2 regions of the Bradyrhizobium sp. USDA 4504 genome follow, and region 2 is predicted to be linked to the other one. Evidence: riboswitches for the same ligand, from Rfam matches in the RefSeq annotation. Region 2 holds a riboswitch; the other holds the start of a gene.
The links. Region 2 has a riboswitch for glycine ahead of ACVMB1_RS17695 (D-amino acid dehydrogenase). Riboswitches for the same ligand answer to the same signal wherever they lie in the genome.
Positions count from the first base shown of each region.

Region 1: another riboswitch for glycine. It lies ahead of gcvT (glycine cleavage system aminomethyltransferase GcvT); the one in region 2 lies ahead of ACVMB1_RS17695 (D-amino acid dehydrogenase).

Region 1 is NZ_JBSSGV010000001.1:3,955,126-3,958,534, forward strand. It holds gene alaS (alanine--tRNA ligase) at 1-885, opposite strand, end outside; glycine riboswitch at 1,088-1,176, shown strand; gene gcvT (glycine cleavage system aminomethyltransferase GcvT) at 1,318-2,463, shown strand; gene gcvH (glycine cleavage system protein GcvH) at 2,483-2,848, shown strand; gene gcvP (aminomethyl-transferring glycine dehydrogenase) at 2,872-3,409, shown strand, end outside.
Region 2 is NZ_JBSSGV010000001.1:3,786,981-3,790,389, reverse strand. It holds gene ACVMB1_RS17700 (ABC transporter permease) at 1-219, opposite strand, end outside; gene ACVMB1_RS17695 (D-amino acid dehydrogenase) at 380-1,738, opposite strand; glycine riboswitch at 1,804-1,918, opposite strand; glycine riboswitch at 1,922-2,028, opposite strand; gene ACVMB1_RS17690 (M20/M25/M40 family metallo-hydrolase) at 2,121-3,251, opposite strand.

The DNA of each region.
Region 1 (3,409 bases), 170 kb from region 2:
GTTCGACGGCAGCACGCCGTCGGTGATCAGGAACGCGGACGAGCGCAGATGGTCCGCGATCACCCGATACGACCCAACGTTCTGCTCGTTCGGACCGTGCCCGAGGGTAGACGCGGCGGCATCGATCAGATTGCGGAACAGATCGGTCTCGAACACGCTCTCGACGCCCTGCAGGATGCAGGCCATGCGCTCGAGCCCCATGCCGGTGTCGATCGAGGGACGCGGCAGCGCTACGCGCTCCTCCTTCGTCACCTGCTCGTACTGCATGAACACCAGGTTCCAGAATTCGAGGAAGCGATCGCCATCCTCATCCGGGCTGCCCGGAGGGCCGCCCCAGATGTGCTCGCCGCGGTCGATGAAGATTTCGGAGCACGGTCCGCACGGGCCGGTGTCGCCCATCGCCCAGAAATTGTCCGAGGTCGGGATGCGGATGATGCGGTCGTCCGAGAAGCCCGCGATCTTCTTCCAGTAGCCGGCCGCCTCGTCGTCGGTGTGGTAGACGGTGACCAGCAGCTTGTCCTTCTTCAGCCCGAAATCCTTGGTGATCAGATTCCAGGCGAGCTCGATCGCGCGCTCCTTGAAGTAATCGCCGAACGAGAAGTTGCCGAGCATCTCGAAGAAGGTGAGATGGCGCGCGGTGTAGCCGACATTGTCGAGGTCGTTATGCTTGCCGCCGGCGCGCACGCACTTCTGCGACGTCGTGGCGCGCTGGTAGCCGCGCTTCTCGACGCCGGTGAAGACGTTCTTGAACTGCACCATGCCGGCATTGGTAAACATCAAGGTCGGGTCGTTGCGCGGAACCAGCGGCGACGAGGCCACGATCTCGTGCCCGTTCTGCTTGAAGAAGTTCAGAAATGTCGACCTGATGTCGTTGACGCTGCTCATGTTCATCCAATCGGAAAAAGGGGCCGGCCAGCCGCAAAAAGGCGTCATTTTCCGGCCGAACGCTTTTAGACATTGCCAGCTGCGGTGTCCAGAAACTGTGCAGGCGGATCATGGGCTTGCCGCGGCAGCACAAAGCCCATTGGATAGTTGCTGCAGCTGCGTTGACAGTCTTGGTGGCGCCGTGTTTTCTATCTACCTATACCTAGTCACGTCGGGAGAGACCGGCCTTATCGCCGGCGCCGAAGGAGCAACCGCCCCGGAAACTCTCAGGCAAAAGGACCGCGTGACGTCTGACATCTGGAAAGAGACGCTGGGGTTCGCCCCGATGCGTCCGCCGACGGGATAATACTCTCAGGCACAGCGACAGATGGGGCTTTCTGCAGGTTTCTCAAGGGGAAATAGGTCCCCGGCGGGAACCGCGAGGGCCCTGTGATGCTTGCGCGCGAAACCTCCCCGCTGAAACAGACCCCGCTGCACGCGCTGCATCTGGCGCGCGGCGCCAAGATGGTGCCGTTCGCCGGCTATGACATGCCGGTGCAATACGCGGCCGGCGTGCTGAAGGAGCATCTGCACACCCGCAAGGAAGCCGGTCTGTTCGATGTGTCGCACATGGGCCAGCTCGTGCTGAAGGCCAAATCCGGCAAGGTCGCGGATGCCGCGCTCGCACTGGAAAAACTGGTGCCGCAGGACATCGTCGGCATCGCGCCGGGACGGCAGCGCTACGCGCAATTCACCAACAATGACGGCGGCCTGCTCGACGACCTGATGGTGGCGAATTTCGGCGATCACCTGTTCCTAGTGGTCAACGCCGCTTGCAAGGCCGAGGACGAGGCGCATCTGCGCGCGAATCTCTCCGACGCCTGCGAGATCGTCTCGCTGGCCGACCGCGCGCTGATCGCGCTGCAGGGCCCGAAAGCGGAATCGGCGCTGGCGAAACTTTGTGCAGATGTCGGTTCGATGAAATTCATGGATGCCGGTCCGCGCCGCGTCGGCGACGTCGACTGCTTCGTCTCGCGCTCCGGCTATACCGGCGAGGACGGCTTTGAGATTTCCGTGCCCGCGGACAAGGTGGAAGCCCTGGTCACCGCGCTGCTCGACAATCCCGACGTGTTGCCGATCGGGCTCGGCGCGCGCGACAGCCTGCGGCTCGAAGCCGGGCTGTGCCTCTATGGCCATGACATCGACACCACGACGACACCGGTCGAAGGCGCGCTGGAATGGTCGGTGCAGAAGGTTCGCCGCAGCGGCGGCGCCCGCGCCGGCGGCTTCCCCGGCGCCGACAAAATTCTCGCGCAATTCGCAGATGGCGCTGCGCGCCGGCGGGTCGGCCTGAAGCCTGACGGCCGCGCACCGGTGCGCGAAGGCGCCGCGCTGTTCGCCGATGCCGGCTCGACCGAGCAGATCGGCAAGGTGACCTCGGGCGGCTTCGGCCCGAGCCTCAATGCGCCGGTTGCGATGGGCTACCTGCCCACGGCCCTTTCCGCCGTCGGCACCACCGTTTTCGCCGAAGTGCGCGGCCAGCGGCTGCCGCTGAAAGTCGCCGCTACGCCCTTCGTCCCCAATACCTACAAACGCTGAACGCCAAAGGATCGACCCCATGACGACGCTGTACACGTCCGACCACGAATGGCTCCGCATCGAGGGCGACGTCGCCACGATCGGGATCACCGACTATGCGCAGTCGCAGCTCGGCGACGTCGTGTTCGTCGAACTGCCCAAGGTCGGCCGCAGCCTGAAGAAGGCCGAGGCCGCCGCTGTCGTCGAATCCGTCAAGGCCGCCTCCGACGTTTACGCGCCGATCTCCGGCGAGGTGGTCGAGGTCAACGACGCGCTCGCCGCCGAGCCCGCGCTGGTCAATTCCGACGCCGGCGGCAAGGCCTGGTTCTTCAAGCTGAAGATTGCCGACAAGGGCGAGCTCGGCGGCCTGATGGACGAGGCCGCCTACGCCGCGCACACCGCCTAAAGGATCACCCCGAGGATCACGTCATGAACGCGCCCTTCAAGCCGATCAACGAAGCCGCCACCGATTTCGTCCGCCGCCACATCGGACCGTCGCCGCGCGACGTCAACGCGATGCTGGAGACGGTCGGCGCCGCGAGCCTGCAGGCGCTGATGAACGAGACGCTGCCGGCGTCGATCCGGCAGAAGGCGCCGCTCGATCTCGGCCGGGCGCTGAGCGAGACCGAGGCGCTCGCGCATATGAGCGAGCTCGCCGCGCAGAACCAGGTGTTCACCTCGCTGATCGGCCAGGGCTATTCGGGCACCATCCTGCCCGCGGTGATCCAGCGCAACATTCTGGAGAACCCGGCCTGGTACACCGCCTATACGCCGTACCAGCCGGAGATCAGCCAGGGCCGGCTCGAGGCCCTGTTCAATTTCCAGACCATGATCTGCGATCTCACCGGGCTCGACGTCGCCAACGCCTCGCTGCTCGACGAGGCGACCGCCGCGGCGGAAGCGATGGCGCTCGCCGAGCGCCACTCGCAGGTCAAGGCAAAGGTGTTCTTCGTCGACAAGGAGGTGC
Region 2 (3,409 bases):
CAGCAACTTGGCGATCCAGGTGTAGAACTGGATGTAGATCGGCTCGTTCAGACCAAGCGAGGTCCTGATACGTTCGAGCTGTTCGGGAGTCGCGTTGTCGCCGGCGAGGATGGCGGCCGGGTCGCCCGGCGTCAGCCGCAGCAACAGGAACACGAACAGAGCCACCACGCCCATCACGGGAATGGCGGCGAGGATGCGGCGAAGCAGATATCCGAGCAAATTTGATCCGTTGGGTTGTGGTCGATGAAGTCCCCAGCGGGACCGTTGCACACCAGACCGTAGCACAGATGGTAGCAGACTCACGGTAGAACTTGAGCAAGTCCCATGCCATCGGTGCTGCGGATTTTGCGGTGCAGCTAATCAGTCCTGTTGGCCGCGATTATTCCTCCGGTGAAGTTTGAAGCAGTCCACTGGAAGGTGGATTGATTTCAGCTTTGCGCGCGTCGGCGGGCACGTCGAGCCCGGCACCGAACGTCGGCGCCATCGGCGGCGTGTCGAGGTCGCGCCAATCGTCGATCGCCTGGGCCACCATCTGCGCCGTCGCCGCCGACAGTGTCCAGCCAAGATGACCGTGGCCCGTATTGTAGAACACGCCCGGAATCCGTCCGGCGCGAACCACCGGCATCATGTTCGGCATCATCGGGCGCAAGCCCGCCCATGGCACGACTTTCGACGTGTCGATCTCCGGGAAATGATGCCGCACCCAGTCCACCAGCGGTTGAATGCGATCGGCGCGAATGTCGCGGTTGAAGCCGTTGAACTCGGCGGTGCCGGCGACGCGGAAGCGGTCGGCGCCGAGCCGGCTGGTGACGATCTTCGCAGCTTCATCGAGCAGGCTGACGGTTGGGGCCGCATTCCGGCTTTGCGGCGCATCGAGCTGCACCGTGATCGAATAGCCCTTCACCGGATAGACATTGACGCGGTCGTTGAGCAGGCTGGCGAAGTGGCGGCTCGCCACGCCGGCGCAAATCACGATCCCGTCCGCCTGCAGCTGCTGGCGCGTCGCGACCGCAGCATCATGTGAAGCAGCTTCGTTCCAGCCGATGCGGAAGCCGTCATCGCCGTGTGCGATCGTGTCGACGTCGGCTTCATGGACGAAGCTCGCGCCACGGCGGATGCAGGCGTCGGCAAGCCCACGCGTGAATTTGTGAATATCGCCGGTCGCGTCCGACGGCGTGAAGAAGCCGCCATAGCAGGTTGTCTGCAGCGCGGGTTCGATGACGCGGATCTCGTCCGGGGTCACCGGCCGGCGGTCGAGCCCGCCTTGCTGCAGCAGCGCGTTGACCTTGAGGCCGGCTTCGAAGCCGGCCCTGTCGTGATAGACGTGCAGGATGCCGCGGCGTTCGAGATCGAAGGCAATGTTTTCGCGCTCTGCGATCGAGAACAGATGCTTGCGCGCTTCGATGGCGAGCTTCGTGGTCTCGATGGTGTTGCCGCGATAGCGCGTGATGTGGCCTACGAACTCGCCGATCCAGGAATATTTGTGCCAGCTCGGCTTCGGGTTCATCAGCAGCGGCGCGTCGCTTCTCAGCATCCAGCGCAGCCCCTTGAGGATGGTCGCGGCGCTGTTCCACACCTCGGCGTTGCTGGCGGAGAGTTGTCCGCCATTGGCGAACGAGGTTTCCATCGCGGCGTAGCGATGCCTGTCGAGGACAGTCACCTTGTAGCCGCGTTCAAGCAGGGCATAGGCCGTCGTTACGCCGGTGATGCCGGCGCCGATGATCGCGATGTGTGGCATGATAGTTGTCAGGCTCCCGTGGGTTAGAGTCGCCGAACCGCCGGTGAAACCGGCATCGGCGCCCCATCTGTCACGGTACCTGAGAGCTTGATCCGCATCGGGCTGTGGCCAGAAGCGAACTATCCCCTTCGGTGGACGTCATGGCCCTTGATGTGCGGCCATGTTCGTCTCTCTCCAGATCGTCCTGACGATACAGTCCTTTTGCCTGAGAGTTTCCGGGGCGGTTGCTCCGTCGGCGCCGAAGCCAACAACACGATTGTTGTCGGTTCGATCTCTCCCGCATCGTCGCGTTGGACGGCCGGACCGTAGGCGAAGCCTTAAAAATGGACAAGGCTAAATTTCGATCCGGCAGTGCCAACGTGTTGTGCAGTGCAAATCGATGTCAGTCCAGCGTCGCCAGCAGTGCCGCCATCAGGCGGCCGCGTTCGGCGAGGCTGTCGACCTCGATGTGCTCGTTGAGCGTATGTGCATCGGCGCCGCGAACGCCGAGGCCGTCGAGCGTGGGGATGCCCATCGCGCCGGTGAAGTTGCCGTCCGAGCCGCCGCCGGCGCTGCCGTGCGGCAGATCGAGACCCATCGCTGCAGCAAGGCCTTTTGCCTTTTCATAGAGCGCCATGGTGCCCGCATCGGGCTCCCACACCGGGCGGGTGACGCCGCGCGTCACCTTGAACGTCACGTCGTTGGCGGTGCCCGACAGTGCCAGCATGCGCTCGACGCCACGGTCGAGATCGGCCTGGCGCTTGGCCATGCTGAGCGCTTCGCCGGTACAGGTCGTCGCGACGCAATTGACCCACTGGCCGCCATGCACGATGCCGACCGAGAAGGTGCAGTCCTCGGTGGTCATGCCGTCGATGGCGATGATCTGCCGCGCCATCTCGCGGATCGCGGAGCGACCGGAAGACAGCGTTGCGCCGGCATGGCTGGGCTTGCCGGTGGCTTCCAGGTTGAAGCGCGCGATCGCATAACGGCCGGTGACGACGCCGTTGTTCGGACGGCCGGGCTCCGGCACCAGCACATATTTGTTGCGCGCGGCTTCCGCCTCGATGATGTCGCGCGTCGACGGCGTGCCGACCTCTTCGTCGGGGGTGAACAGCACGGTGATCGGCAGCGGAGTCGTGAAGGAGGCGCGCGCCAATTGCCTGATCGCCTCGATCGACAGGTAGTTGCCGCCCTTCATGTCGAAGATGCCCGGCCCGAAGCACTTGTTGCCTTCGCGCCGCCACTTCAGCTTTTCGATCGTGCCGACGGGGTGAACGGTGTCCAGATGGCCGGCGATCAGGATGCCGGGCTGGCCTTGTTTCGGATGGGGGAAACGGGCGCGGACGCAGCCCGCGAAGCCCTGGCGTCCGGCGATGCGCTCGATCGTCGCACCCATGATCGCCATCTCGCGGGCGGCGAGATCGAGCATGCGTTCGACCGCGGCGGCGTCCCAGGTCGGGCTTTCGCATTCCACCCAGCTGCGCAGGCCCTGCAGCATCGTTTCGGAATCAAAGGGGAGATTGGCGGGGTTCATCGTTGTTCTCTCTTGTTGTTCTGACGGCGCCGGCATCGCGCGCGCGTTACGAAAATCTCAGCCGACGATTTTGTAAAGCCAAAATCTGGCGCGCGGCCTCATTCGTTTGTGTACGTCCGATGCGACCTGAAACCGATTGACGCGCTTGGCGCTTGGTG